Regions from separate parts of the Streptomyces sp. NPDC046866 genome, predicted to be linked through region 2. Evidence: riboswitches for the same ligand, from Rfam matches in the RefSeq annotation. Region 2 holds a riboswitch; the other holds the start of a gene.

Region 1 (7,220 bases), on a different contig from region 2:
CTACGGCCGCGGGAAGGACCCGCGCTGCGCGAACTGCATGGCGCACTGCGGCTACGAGCCCACCGCCGTCCTCGCCACCATGGGATCGCTGAAGGAGTCCCTGCGCGCGGCGCGGGAGACCATCGGCGGCAGCAGGGACGCCTCGTCGTGAGCGCCCCCGCCAGCCCGCCGCAGGGCCGCCCGGAGTTCGACCTGAAGTCCCTGCTGGCCGAGCGCGGGGCGGAGCGCTACGAGCTCCACGCCCGCCACCTCAACCCCCAGCTGCCCCGGATGCTGCACACCATCGGCTTCGACAAGGTCTACGAGCGGGCCGAGGGCGCCCACTTCTGGGACGCCGACGGCAACGACTACCTGGACATGCTGGCCGGGTTCGGGGTGATGGGCCTGGGTCGCCACCATCCCGTCGTCCGCCGCGCCCTGCACGACGTCCTCGACGCCGATCTCGCCGACCTGACCCGCTTCGACTGCCCGCCGCTGCCCGGGCTGCTGGCCGAGAGGCTGCTCGCGCACAGCCCCCACCTGGAGCGGGTCTTCTTCGGCAACAGCGGCACCGAGGCCGTGGAGACCGCCCTGAAGTTCGCCCGGTACGCCACCGGGCGGCCCAGGATCCTCTACTGCGACCACGCCTTCCACGGGCTGACCACCGGGTCCCTCTCGGTCAACGGGGAGAGCGGGTTCCGCGACGGCTTCGCCCCGCTCCTGCCCGACACCCGGATCCCGCTCGGCGACCTGGGCGCGCTGGAGCGCGAGCTGCGGCGCGGGGACGTCGCCGCGTTCGTCGTCGAGCCGATCCAGGGCAAGGGCGTGCACGCGGCCCCGCCCGGGTTCCTCGCGGCGGCGCAGGAGTGCCTGCGCCGGCACAAGGCGCTGCTGATCGCCGACGAGGTCCAGACCGGCCTGGGGCGGACCGGCGATTTCTATGCGTACCAGCACGAGCCGGGCGTGGAGCCGGACCTGGTGTGCGTGGCCAAGGCCCTGTCGGGGGGCTACGTCCCCGTCGGCGCGACCCTGGGCCGGGAGTGGATCTTCCGGAAGGTCTACTCGTCCATGGACCGGGTGCTGGTGCACTCCGCCAGCTTCGGCTCCAACGCGCAGGCCATGGCGGCCGGGCTCGCGGTGCTCTCCGTCATGGAGGACGAGGGGATCGTCGCCCGCGCCCGAACCATGGGCGACCTGCTGCGCGGGCGCCTCGCGGCGCTCGTGGACGAGTACGAGCTGCTGCACGAGGTGCGCGGGCGCGGCCTGATGGTCGGCATCGAGTTCGGCCGGCCCGCCTCGCTGCGGCTGCGCAGCCGGTGGACGATGCTCCAGGCGGCCCGCAAGGGCCTGTTCGCGCAGATGGTCGTGGTGCCCCTGCTGCAGAAGCACCGGATCCTGACCCAGGTCTCGGGGGACCACCTGGAGGTGATCAAACTGATTCCGCCGCTGGTCGTGGACGAGTCCGACATCGACCGGTTCGTCGTGGCGTTCCGCGCGGTCATGGACGAGGCCCACGGCGGCGGGGGACTCATGTGGGACTTCGGCAGGACCCTGGTGAAGCAGGCCGTCGGCGGCGGCTGACGGCCCGCGGCCGGGTCGGGCGGTCGGGTCGCCGCGGCCCGGCGGCTCACCTCCACGGTGTGGGCGACGGCCTCGGCGGGGCGGCGCTAGTGGAGGAGCTGCTCGCGCAGGCGGGCGCGGGTTGCGGGGGCGAGGCGCAGGCCCTCGGCCAGGTAGCGCTCGGCCCCGCCCCAGCGCTCGTCGATGGCGTCGAAGGCCGCGTCGAGGTAGGCGGTGCGGGCGTCGAAGAGCGGCGCGAGCAGCTCCATCACCTCCGGGGAGCGGGCCTCGGGCGCACCGCTGCTGCGGCGCACCCGGTAGCGGCGGTGGGGGGCGTTCGACTCCAGGTAGTCCGCGGTGATGGCCTCGCGCTCCACCCCGAGGGCGAGCAGGGTGACGGCGATCGACAGGCCCGCCCGGTCCTTCCCGGCCGCGCAGTGCATGAGCGCCGGGACGCTGTCGTCGGCGAGGGCGTGCAGGACCCGGCTGTGCTCGGCGGTGCGCTCCAGCACCATCGCGCGGTACGCCTTCGTCATCCGGGCGGCGGCCTTCCCGTCGCCGAGGATCCCGCGGAGCTGTTCGACGTCGCCGTCGCGGACGATCGTCCAGAAGTCCTTGCCGGCGGCCGGGTCGGACAGCGGGATGTTGACGTTGCGCACGCCCGGCAGCTCGACGTCGGGGCCCTCCAGGGCCTGGTCCACCTCGTTGCGGAAGTCGAAGACGGTGTGGAGCCCGAGGGAGGCGAGGAATTCTGCATCGGTTTCGGTGGCATGTGCGAGATGTCCGCTTCGGAAGAGTCGTCCCGGCCTGACCCGTCGTCCGTCGGTGGTCGGCAGCCCTCCCACGTCGCGGAAGTTGCGCACTCCGGACAGTTCGGGCTCCGGTATCCGGTGCGCCGACGGGGGCGGGGGTATCTGCTGGGTCACGGGAGCTCCTCCGACAGGGTCGTGGTGTCCGAATTGCACTGCTTGGGCCCAACTTGCCGTTCGCGGTGGCCAGATCGGGCGCAACGGGCGTGAGCCAGATCATACGGTGACCGTGAGTGCCTGATCGCCGATTCCGAATGGCCCGGCCGTAAAGGCCGTTGGCTCCGGGGAATGGACGGAGGGTGACCGGGAATTCTGCCGGCCGCCCCTTTCTGTGAATCCGTCAGGAATTCACGGCTTGTTCCGCGAGGCCGAACTCGATTACCTTCGCGATCGATCCGGATGGACCGCCTGATCCTGCCGCCGTCCGGAAAACCGACCCGACCATTCATGCGCGGCAGGAGCGGGGGAACCAGGTAGGCCGCTGCTCTCTTTTGGATCTCCTCCATACGGAGCAGCTCGGGGTGAAGCCGTACACGCGCCGCTCGCGTCCGTGTCCGGCCGGACATCTCCAGTCCGAACCCGACAGCTCACCTCGCAGGCGACGGAGAGGAATGCGCCATGCCGGCACAGGGCAAGCACCGCCGTCCCAAGTCCCCCTCGACAGCCCGGCGTCTCGCCTTCGCCGGCACCGGTGGCGCCGCCCTCGCCCTGCCGCTGATCGGCGCCGCCGGCGCCCACGCGGCCGCGCCGGCCGCTGCGCCCGCCACCGCCCCGCAGGTCCCGTTGCCGGTGTCGCTGCGGACCGCCCAGCCGGCCGCTGCCGCGCAGGGCGCCGACCGGGCCGCCCCGTCCGTCTACACGGTCGTGCCGGGCGACTGCCTCTCCACCATCGCCGCCGACCGCCACCTGCCCGGCGGCTGGGAGCGGCTGTACGCCGACAACCGCGAGGCCGTCGGCACCGACCCGTCGCTGATCCACCCCGGCTTGAAGCTGACCCTCGGTGCGAAGGCCGACGCCGCTGCGACCGACGCCGCTGCGACCGACGCCGCTGCGACCGACGCCGCCGCGGCCGACGCCCCGGCCGCGGCCCCGGCCCGGAAGCCCGCCGCCGCGCAAGCGGCCGCGCCGAAGGAGAAGGCCCCGGCGCCCGCCGCCGACCGGGACGCCCCGGCGGCCGCGCCCGCCGGGAAGGCCCCGCAGGCCGCCGCCCCCGCCGCCGCCTTCGTCGCCCCCGTCGGCGGCGGTATCTCCACCCCGTACAAGACCCCCGGCGCCATGTGGTCCAGCGGCTACCACACCGGCGTCGACTTCATCGCGAGCTCCGGCACCACCGTCAAGGCGGTCGGTGCGGGCACCGTCGTCTCCGCCGGCTGGGGCGGCGCGTACGGCAACGAGGTCGTCATCCGGCACGCCGACGGCAAGTACTCCCAGTACGGCCACCTCTCCCAGCTGTCCGTCTCCGTCGGCCAGAGCGTCACCGCGGGCCAGCAGATCGGCCTCTCCGGCTCCACCGGCAACTCCACCGGACCGCACCTGCACTTCGAGGTCCGCACGGGCCCCGCGTACGGCTCGGACATCGACCCGCTGGCCTACCTCCGCTCGAAGGGCGTCAGCATCTGACCGCCGCTGTGGAGGCGTGAGACCCGCGTGGGGCCGGGACCCGAGGGGGGCCCCGGCCTCACGCGCTGTTATTCCGCACCTGCCCGGTGGTATAGATCACGGTCCGTCAACCCCTTCCTACGGTGGCGTAGGTCACGATCCGGGGTGGAGGATATGGTCCCGTGGCAGCGACGACGATGACAGAGACGACGAAGAAGTACGACAGGACCATCGGCTCGTACGCGGCGATCGGGGACAGCTTCACCGAGGGCGTGGGGGACCCGGGACCCGGGGGGAACTTCGTCGGCTGGGCGGACCGCCTGGCCGTACTCCTGGCCGACCAGCGCCCGGAAGGCGAGTTCCGGTACGCGAACCTCGCCGTGCGGGGGCGCCTCCTCGACCAGATCGTGGCCGAACAGGTCCCGCGGGCCAAGGAGCTCGCGCCGGACCTGGTGACCTTCTGCGCAGGCGGCAACGACATCATCCGGCCCGGCAGCGACCCGGACGCCGTGGCGGAGCGGTTCGAGGCGGCCGTCGCCGACCTCGCCGGCTCCGTCGGCCAGGTCATGATCACCACTGGCTTCGACACCCGCGGCGTGCCCGTCCTCAAGCACCTGCGGGGCAAGGTGGCGACGTACAGCGCGCACGTGCGCGCCATCGCCGACCGGTACGACTGCCCGGTCCTCGACCTCTGGTCGCTGAAGTCCGTCCAGGACCGGCGGGCTTGGGACGACGACCGGCTCCACCTGTCGCCCGAGGGCCACACCCGGGTCGCCCTGCGCGCCGCCCAGGTGCTCGGGCTCCGGGTGCCGGCCGACCCCGACCAGCCGTGGCCGCCGCAGCAGCCCCGCGGCTCGGTGGACGTGACCCGCGGCAACATCCAGTGGGCCCGCGAGCACCTGGTGCCGTGGATCGGGCGCCGGCTGCGCGGGGAGTCCTCCGGGGACCACGTCGAGGCGAAGCGGCCCGACCTGCTCCCGCTGTAGCCCTCCGGCCCCCTCACGCGGCGGCCGGCTCCTGCCTCCGCAGGCCTTGTACGGGCCGTCGTGGAGCCGTGGGCAGTGGAGCGGACCGTACGATGCGGAATCCTTCGGGGCCGCGAGGCGTTGGGATGGTGGCGGGCCGGGCGAGATCCCGGCCTGCTCCCGTCCACCCCACCTCCCAGGAGGCGCCTTGACCGGCTCCCTTCCCCTGCGTCCCCGGCTGCGCGCCCTGCGCCCCGAAGCCTTCGGGGCGGATCCGTCCGGCGCACGGCTGGAACGCATCCGGCGCTCGCCGAACTTCGCCGACGGCGTGTTCCAGAACCCGGTGGGGGCCCGGACCAGGCCTTCCGGCTCCATGCTGGAGTTCGCGAAGACCTACTTCCGCAAGGAGCAGCGGATCCGGCGCAGCCCCGCCGCGTCCGTCCCCGTCTACCCCACGACGCTCGCCGAGCTCGCGAAGCCGCCGGTGAGCGGGCTGCGCCTGACCTGGATGGGGCACTCCAGCGTCCTCGCCGAGATCGACGGGCGCCGGGTGCTGTTCGACCCCGTGTGGGGCGAGCGCTGCTCCCCCTTCCCCTTCGCCGGGCCCCGGCGGCTGCACCCCGTACCCGTGCCGCTGGCCTCGCTCGGGCCGGTCGACGCGGTCGTGATCTCGCACGACCACTACGACCACCTCGACCTGCCCACCGTCAAGCAGCTCGCCGGCACGGACACCGTCTTCGCCGTCCCCCTCGGCGTCGGCGCGCACCTGGAGCACTGGGGCGTGTCCGCCGACCGGCTGCGCGAGCTCGACTGGAACGAGACCACCGAGATCGCCGGGCTCTCCCTGACCGCCACCCCCGCACGACACTTCTGCGGCCGCGGCCTGCGCAACCAGCAGCACACCCTGTGGGCCTCGTGGGTCGTCGCCGGCGACGAGCACCGGATCTTCCACAGCGGCGACACCGGCTACTTCCCCGGCTTCCGGGAGATCGGCGCCGCCCACGGCCCCTTCGACGCCACGATGATCCAGATCGGCGCGTACTCGGAGTACTGGCCCGACATCCACATGACCCCCGAGGAGGGCATGCGCGCCCACCTCGACCTCCAGGGCGGGATCCCGCACGGCACGATGCTGCCGATCCACTGGGGCACCTTCAACCTGGCCCCGCACCCGTGGGAGGAGCCGGGGGAGGGGACCCTGGCCGCGGCGCAGGACCTGGGGGCCGCCGTCGCGCTGCCCATCCCGGGCCAGCCCTTCGAGCCCGGCGCCGCCGACGCCCCGGCCGAGCCGTGGTGGCGGCCCTTCGCCGCCTCCGCCGCGGCTGCGGCAGCGCCTCCGCCGGTGCCGTCGGCGGCCGCCGAGCCGCAACCGCCCGCCGCCCGGGAGGAACCGGAGACCGTCGGCTCGTAACCGCGCCCCCGGCCGGCAGCCGACCCGACCCCGTGCCCGCCACGCCCTACCGGCGGACGCCGCCGACCCGCCCGCTCCGCCGCCCGCCGACCCGCCCGCTCCGCCGGCCGCCCGGGCCCGCCGCCCGTCCGGTCCGCCGGCCGTCCGGGGTCCGGCTTCCGTTCGGTCCGGTCCCCGGCCGGTCCGGTCCCCGTCCGGTCCGGCGCATGCCCGGTCTGGCGCCCGTCCGGGGGTCCGGCTCGTTCGGTCCCGCTCCCGTCCGGGGTCCGGCGCCCGTTCGGGGTCCGGCGCCCGTTCGGTTCGGCGGCGGGCTGGCCCTGCGGCGGGTCGGCCCTGCGGGGCTTTTCCCTTACCCGCCCTTCGCCCGTTCCCCGGGCTCCGCCCGGACCCGACCACCCCGCACCCCGCACCGCGTGGTTGCGACCCGGCAACTCCGGCCGCGCCCGAGGCCCGGGGACGCGATGACACCGCCGCCACACGTCCCGTGCACCGAGCAGGTCCGTACGGGCGCTGCGGCCCGGCAACTCCGGCCCCGCCGGCATTCGAGGCCCGGCGGCCGGGCCCGTACGGTGCGCTGTGACCCGGCATTCCGAGCGCCGCCGGCGTGCGAGGCGCGAGGTGGTAACCCCGAAACGGTGCCGCGCTTGGCGGCGGGCCGTGCACCGAGCCGGTTCGCACGGGCGCTGCGGCCCGGCAACTCCGGCCCTGCCGGCAGCGAGGCGCGGCGCACCGCCGCGCCCGTCAGCGGGCCGCTCCCTGAGCCAGGCCCGTACGGTGCGCTGTGACCCGGCATTTACCAGCCCCGCCGGGGTTCGAGACGCGGGGTGGTACCCCGAAACGGTGCCGCACTTGCCAGTGGGCCGGGCGCCGTGCCGGGCTCGTCGGCTTGGGCCCGTA
Region 2 (7,220 bases):
GCCGGGTAGTAGCCGCTGCGCTCGATCGCCGTGCGCAGCCCCTGGGTCGTCGTACCGGATTTCGCCATGGGGTCCATCCTAAGGCCCGCACGGGGCGCCCCGGCCGCCCCTGACCCGCTCAGTAGCTGGGGAGCGTCCGGGGGCCGAGGTCGGTGCGGGCGGGCGGACGGGCGATGCGGACGGCGGCGCTCAGCACCGAGAGCCCCTCGGTCGCCACCACGACGGGTTCGAGGGTGACGCCGACCACCTCGGGGTGGGCGTCGACCAGCCGCGACAGCCGCAGCAGCAGCTCCTCGAGGGCGGGGGTGTCGACGGGGTCGCTGCCGCGCCAGCCGAACAGCAGGGGCGCGGTCCGGATGGAGCGGATCAGTCCGGCGACGTCCCGGTCGGTGGCGGGCACGAGGCGGTGGGCGGTGTCGCCGAGGAGCTCGGAGGCGACGCCGGCGAGCCCGAAGGAGAGGACGGCGCCGGCGGCCGGGTCGATCACGGAGCGCACGACGGTGTCGACGCCGCGGGGCACCATGGCCTGGACGACGGGCAGCAGCTCGGCCGGGGTCCCGAGGAGGTCGGTGAGCTCGTCGTACGAGCGGCGCAGTTCGGCCTCGGTCGTCAGGTCCAGGCGTACGCCGCCGAGGTCCGCGCGGTGGCGCAGGTGCGGGGCGGTGGTCTTGAGGGCGACCGGGTAGCCGAGGGCCTCCGCGGCCCGGACCGCGGCGTCGGGGGTGGGCGCGGGCAGCGTGGGCAGGACCCGGATCCCGTAGCGGGCGAGCAGCTCGGCGGCGTCGGCGTCGGGCAGGGTGAGCACCCCGTCGCCGAGCCCGGCGCCGGGGCCCGGGCGGCCGGCGCGGGCGGCGAGTCCGGCGGGGGCGCCGAGGGCGGCCGCTGCGCCGGGGCCGGGGCCGGCCTCCGCGGCGCTGTCGGCTGCGGCGAGGAGGCGGGCGAGCTGCGCGGCGGCCCCGGCCTCGTCGATGTCGTCGTACTCGGGCACGTGGCCGGCGTCGGCGTTGGCCCGCCGCCACTGGGCGTAGCGGACGGCTTCGGCCACGGCGCGCACGGCCCGCTCGGCGGCGGGGTAGGCGGGGATGTGCACGTCCTCGCGGGCGAGGGCGTCGACGAGCTCGGCCAGCTCGACGTTGACGACCGCCACGGGCTTGCCGGGATGCGCGGCCGCCGCGTCCCGCAGGGCGTCGGCCAGGTCGTCGGCGCCCGCCTGCTCGCTGACCCAGGGGATCGCCGTGACGACCACGGCGTCGTGCGCGTCGGAGGCCAGGGCCGCGGCCAGTGCCTGCCCGAAGTCCTCGGGGGAGGCGGCCGTGGTCAGGTCGAGCGGGGCGCCGGGCCGCAGCCCCTGGGCGAGGCAGGCGTCGTACGTGAGGAAGCCGAGCGACTCGGAGTTGCCGAGGATCGCCACGCGCGGCCCGGCGGGCAGCGGCTGCGAGGCCAGCAGCAGCCCGACGTCGACCAGTTCGGTGACGGTGTCGACCCGGATCACGCCCGCCTGGCGCAGGAGCGCGGAGACCGTGGTCTCCGGCAGCCGGGTCCCGGGCACGACGTGGCCCGCCGGGGTGTGGCGGCCGCCCTTGGCGACGACGACCGGCTTGACCGCGGCGGTGCGCCGCGCGAGGCGGGTGAACTTCCGCGGGTTGCCGAGGGTTTCGAGGTACATGAGGGCCACGTCGGTGGCCTCGTCCTCGTACCAGTACTGGAGGATGTCGTTGCCGGAGACGTCGGCGCGGTTGCCGGCGGAGACGAAGGAGGACAGCCCCTCGCCGCGGCGGAGCAGGGCGGACAGCAGGGAGATGCCGATCGCCCCGGACTGGGTGAACAGCCCGATCCGGCCCCGGACGGGAGCCGGGAAGGGCGCGAGGGAGGCGTTGAGGGCCACCTCCGGGGCGGTGTTGATGATGCCGAAGGCGTTGGGCCCGATCAGCCGCATCCCGTACGAGCGCACCTGGCGGACCAGTTCGCGCTGGCGGTCGAGGCCGGCCCGGCCGCTCTCCCCGTACCCGGCGGAGAGGACGACGAGCCCCTGTACGCCGTGCTCCCCGCAGGCGGCGACGACCTCCGGGACCCGCTCGGCGGGGACCGCGACGACGGCGAGGTCGACCGGGGCGTCGATGTCGGCGAGGGAGCGGTAGGCGCGGACGCCGTCCAGCAGGTCGCCTTCCATGCCGGGGGCGCGGGCCTCGTTCACGGCGTAGAGGTGGCCGCGGAAGCCGCTGTCGCGGAGGTTGCGCAGGGCCGCCGCGCCGACGCCGCCGCCGGAGCGGCTGGCACCGATGACGGCGACGGAGCCGGGGGCGAGCAGCCGCTGGACGGAGCGGGCCTCGGCGCGCTGTTCGCGGGCGCGCTGGACCGCGAGGGACTCGGCGGTCGGCTCCAGGTCGAGGGTCAGGTGGACGGAGCCGTCCTCGAAGGTGCGCTTCTGCTGGTAGCCGGCGTCCGTGAACACCTTGATCATCTTGGTGTTGGCGGGCAGCACCTCGGCCGCGAAGCGGCGGATGCCGCGCTCGCGGGCCACCGCGCCGATGTGCTCCAGCAGTGCGGAGGCGACGCCGCGGCCCTGGTGGGCGTCCTGCACGAGGAAGGCGACCTCGGCCTCGTCGGCGGGGCCGGAGGCGGGCCGGCCGTCGGAGCCGATCCGGTCGTAGCGGACGGTGCCGATGAACTCCTCGCCGACGGTCGCGGCGAGGCCGACGCGGTCGACGTAGTCGTGGTGCGTGAAGCGGTGGACGTCGCGCTCGGAGAGCCGGGGGTGCGGGGCGAAGAAGCGGTAGTACTTCGACTCGTCGGAGACCTGCTCGTAGAAGCTGACCAGCCGGCCGGCGTCCTCGGTGGTGATGGGCCTGATGCGGGCGGTGCCGCCGTCGCGCAGGACGACGTCGGCCTCCCAGTGGGCCGGGTACGCGGGGTCCGACGCGGTGGTCATGCGGCGATCTTAAGGCCAGAGCGGGCCGGGGAGCTCCTGCGCGGCGGAGGCGGCAAGCCGGGGCGAATCGGTGCAAGCTGGGGTGGTCGGCACCTCGGGAGGCCCGGACCGGAGGCCGGTCGGAGCACCCGGGACCTTGTGGGATAGTGGTCTAGACAACCGTAAGAACCTGAAGGGCATCACCATGGCAGAGCGCCGCGTCAACGTCGGCTGGGCCGAGGGCCTGCACGCTCGTCCCGCCTCGATCTTCGTTCGGGCGACGACCGCTTCCGGGGTCCCGGTGACCATCGCGAAGGCCGACGGCACCCCCGTCAACGCCGCGTCCATGCTCGCGGTGCTGGGCCTGGGCGCCCAGGGCGGCGAGGAGATCATCCTGGCGTCCGACGCCGAGGGTGCCGAGGCGGCCCTGGACCGCCTGGCGAAGCTGGTCGCCGAGGGCCTCGAGGAGCTCCCTGAGACGGTCTGACCCTTCGGGTTCCCCCGCGCGGACGGCGCGGGAAACCACAGGAGCCGCGGCCACCGGGAATTTCCGGTGGCCGCGGCTCCTGTCGTTTGCCCCTCAGGACCGGGGCGTCGAAAAGACACGAAGAAAGAGCGCGGAGAAAGGCACAAGGAATACGTGCACAAAAAGCGCGCACCCGGTGCCCGCGCACATACGCCGCCCCTTTGCATCCCCCTTCATACGCGGGTTCTGTTAATGGGAGCCGCTCGCCATGTTTACGGCACGTTGCGAAGTCCTCACCCGCAGCCGGTAGGCCCCCGCCGTCCGGTCCGCGTGCCCGGCGGTCAGCGCCCGCGCCCGCTCGGCGTCGCCGCGCGCCACCGCGTCCACGATCGCCCCGTGCTCCGCCCAGCACTCCACGGGCCGCTGCGGCGCCTGCACCGCGTACATCCAGGCGACCTTGTGCCGCATCTGGACGAGCAGCGCGATCAGCCCGGGGCTGCCGGAGGCCTGCGCCAGCGTCTCGTGGAACCAGCTCCCCAGGGCCCGCAGGTCCTCGCCCTGGCCCTGGCGGGCCCGCTCCTGTCCCAGCCTGACCAGCCCGCGCAGCACCTTGAGGTGGGCCTCGGTGCGGCGCCGGGCCGCCCGGGTCGCAGCCAGCGGCTCCAGCAGCATCCGCAGCTCCAGCAGGTCGGCGGCCTCCTGCTCGGTCGGCTCCGCAACGCAGGCGCCCGCATGCCGGCGGGTGGTCACGAACCCCTCGGACTCCAGCGTCCGCAGGGCCTCGCGGACCGGGACGCGGGAGACGCCGTAGCGGCGGGCCAGCACCTCCTCGGTCAGCCGCGCGCCCGGTTGGAATGCCCCGGAGACGATGTCGTCGCGGATTGCAGTGCATACCGCGTGCGCGGGAATACGCAAGACCGGACCTCCGCCCATTTCTCCGCCTTTTCCGGCTGCCCGGGCGTCTTCGCCGCCGCCGTACCGGGATCGTACTGAGACTCTATTGCAATACGCGGAATTTTCCGAGCGCAGGCGGAAATCGGCTTCTCTTTTGAGCCGCAACGCGAGAACCCCGGCTCGGCGAGCCGGGGTTCTGTGCGAAGCGGTGCAGCGGTGCAGCGGGGCTGCTCGACGCCGCGTCGGGTCAGAGGTCGACGCCGTGGCTGCGCAGGTACGAGACGGGGTCGATGTCCGAGCCGTACGTGGCGCCGGTGCGGGCCTCGAAGTGCAGGTGCGGGCCGCTGGAGTTGCCGGTGGAGCCCGACAGGCCGATCTGCTGGCCCGGGGTGACCGTCTCGCCGACGGAGACGCTCAGCGAGGACATGTGGCCGTACTGGGTGTAGGTGCCGTCGTTGTGGCGGATGACGACGTTGTTGCCGTACGCGCCGCCCCAGCCGGCCTCGACCACGGTGCCGGCGCCGACCGCGTGGACCGAGGTGCCGGAGGCCGCGTGGAAGTCGATGCCGGTGTGGCTGCCGGAGGACCACATGCCGCCGCCGGCGTGGTACTGGGTGCTGATGTAGGTGTCGTCCAGCGGCGAGACGAAGGTGTTGAGGCGCTTGCGCTCCTCCTCGCGGGCGGCGCGCTCGGCGGCCTCGCGCTCGGCCTTCGCCTTCTCCTCGGCCTTCTGCTTGGCCTCGGCGGCGCGGGCTGCGGCGTCGGCCTCGGCCTTGGCCTTGAGGGCGGCGGCCTCCGCGGCGTTGCGCTGGGCGTCGGCCTGGGCCTCGATCTGGCCCTGGAGGTCCTCTGCGGTGACGACCGCGTTCAGGCCGGTGTCCTCCATGGAGGGCTTGTGGTCCGTAGCGGCGAACGCCGGGGCTGCGAGAGTGCCCACCACGCCGGTCGTGGCGAGGGCGGCGACGCCGGCGTAACCGGCGGTCTTGCGGCTCAGGCGGCTGGAACCACGGTGCTTGCCGGCGGCACGACTGCCAAAGGCCATGGAGGGGCTGATCCTTTCCTTCCTTCTCGCCTACCGGGTTAGCTGACGGGTTCGGAGCAGGAAGGTCTCCTACGGGCCCCTCTGGCGAGGCGGCCCGATTCACCCCAGGGACTGTGGGTCCCCGGCTCCCCAGGCTCGCGCCTGACGGGGACTCGGCGATCGCTGCCCGGTGCCGCGGGTGCGGCGCGTACAAACCGACGGACAGCACGCCCGACGCTAGGCGGATCATCAGTCAATCGCCAAACAGACGCGCGGTTTTGTTGCGTACGCCACATCCCATACGAGCAACCTTGGGGCCAATTGGACATAAAGGGCCCCGATGGCCAAGCCATCGGGGCCCTTCGACTTTCGCCGTGCGCCGACGCGTCAGCGGCGCACCACCGGGTCATCGACCGTGCGGCGCCGGTCAGTTGGTGACGACGGTCACCTCTCCGATGCCCAGCGCGCGCACCGGCTCCTCGATCTGCGAGGCGTCACCGACGAGCACGGTGACCAGGCGGTCCACCGGGAAGGCCTTGACGACCGCCGTGGTGGCCTCCACGGTGCCCGTGTTCGCCAACTGGGCGTACAGCCGGGCCTGGTAGTCGTCCGGCAGCTCCTGCTCGACCTGGTCGGCGAGCGTGCCCGCGACGGCGGCGGCCGTCTCGAACTTCAGCGGGGCCACCCCGACCAGGTTCTGCACGGCGACGTCCCGTTCGGCATCGGTCAGACCCTCCTCGGCGAGGGTGCGCAGCACCTTCCACAGGTCCTCCAGCGCGGGGCCGGTGTTGGGGGTGTCCACCGAGCCGCTGATGGCGAGCATCGAGGCCCCGCGTCCGTCGGCGGTGGAGCGCAGCACCTGGCCGAACGCGCGCACGCCGTAGGTGTACCCCTTCTCCTCGCGCAGCACCTTGTCCAGGCGCGAGGTGAGGGTGCCGCCCAGGCAGTACGTGCCCAGCACCTGAGCCGCCCAGACGCTGTCGTGCCGGTCCGGCCCGATCCGGCCGATGAGCAGCTGCGTCTGGACCGCGCCGGGCCGGTCCACGATGACCACCCGGCCGGTGTCGTCGGCGGTCACCGGCGGCACGGGGCGGGCCTCGGCGGTGTCGCCGGTCCAGGCGCCCAGGGTGTCCGCCAGCACGGCGTCCAGGTCGATGCCGGTCAGGTCGCCGACGACCACGGCGGTGGCCGTGGCGGGGCGCACGTGGGCCTCGTAGAAGGCGCGGACGGCCGCGGAGTCGATCCGGGCGACGGTCTCCTCGGTGCCCTGGCGCGGCCGGGACATGCGCAGGGAGGCCGGGAAGAGCTGGCGGGAGAGCTCCTTGGCGGCGCGGCGCTGCGGGTTGGCCAGCTCGTGCGGGATCTCGTCGAGGCGGTTGCGCACCAGGCGGTCGACCTCGCTGTCGGCGAAGGCCGGCGCCCGCAGCGCCTCGGCGACCAGGCCCAGGGCCTTGTGCAGCCGGGAGGCCGGGACCTCCAGGGAGACCCGCAGGCCGGGGTGGTCGGCGTGGGCGTCGAGGGTGGCTCCGCAGCGCTCGAGCTCGGCGGCGAACTCCTCGGCGGAGTGCTTGTCGGTGCCCTCGGACAGCGCCCGGGCCATGATGGTCGCCACGCCGTCCAGGCCCTCGGGCTCGGCGTCCAGCGGGGCGGCGAGGTTGACCTCGACGGCGACCACCTGCTGGCCCGGGCGGTGGCAGCGCAGCACCGTCATGCCGTTGGGCAACGCACCGCGCTCGGGGGCCGGGAAGGCCCAGGGGCGGGCCTCGCCGGCCTGCGGCCGCGGGTGGAAGGTCATCGTGACGGCTGCGGTGTCGCTCACTGCTCCGCCCCCTCGTTCTCGTTCTGGTTCGCGGCGTCGTCATCGGCAGCGGCGTCGGCCGCGAGGGGCTCGTACACCAGCACCGCGCGGTTGTCGGGGCGCAGCCGGGCCG

The links. A riboswitch is a leader RNA that binds a small molecule or an ion and turns the genes downstream of it on or off. The one in region 2 is predicted to bind cyclic di-AMP.
Positions count from the first base shown of each region.
Region 1: another riboswitch for cyclic di-AMP. It lies ahead of AB0953_RS05640 (LysM peptidoglycan-binding domain-containing M23 family metallopeptidase); the one in region 2 lies ahead of AB0953_RS23565 (M23 family metallopeptidase).

Region 1 is NZ_JBEYXN010000002.1:495,416-502,635, reverse strand. It holds gene hpnH (adenosyl-hopene transferase HpnH) at 1-151, shown strand, start outside; gene AB0953_RS05650 (aspartate aminotransferase family protein) at 148-1,560, shown strand; gene AB0953_RS05645 (tyrosine-protein phosphatase) at 1,647-2,465, opposite strand; cyclic di-AMP (ydaO/yuaA leader) riboswitch at 2,777-2,962, shown strand; gene AB0953_RS05640 (LysM peptidoglycan-binding domain-containing M23 family metallopeptidase) at 2,967-3,968, shown strand; gene AB0953_RS05635 (SGNH/GDSL hydrolase family protein) at 4,145-4,933, shown strand; gene AB0953_RS05630 (MBL fold metallo-hydrolase) at 5,121-6,323, shown strand.
Region 2 is NZ_JBEYXN010000017.1:80,917-88,136, reverse strand. It holds gene AB0953_RS23585 (DUF5998 family protein) at 1-68, opposite strand, end outside; gene AB0953_RS23580 (GNAT family N-acetyltransferase) at 119-2,929, opposite strand; gene AB0953_RS23575 (HPr family phosphocarrier protein) at 3,114-3,395, shown strand; gene AB0953_RS23570 (GntR family transcriptional regulator) at 3,624-4,289, opposite strand; gene AB0953_RS23565 (M23 family metallopeptidase) at 4,516-5,310, opposite strand; cyclic di-AMP (ydaO/yuaA leader) riboswitch at 5,324-5,478, opposite strand; gene AB0953_RS23560 (pitrilysin family protein) at 5,717-7,084, opposite strand; gene AB0953_RS23555 (pitrilysin family protein) at 7,105-7,220, opposite strand, start outside.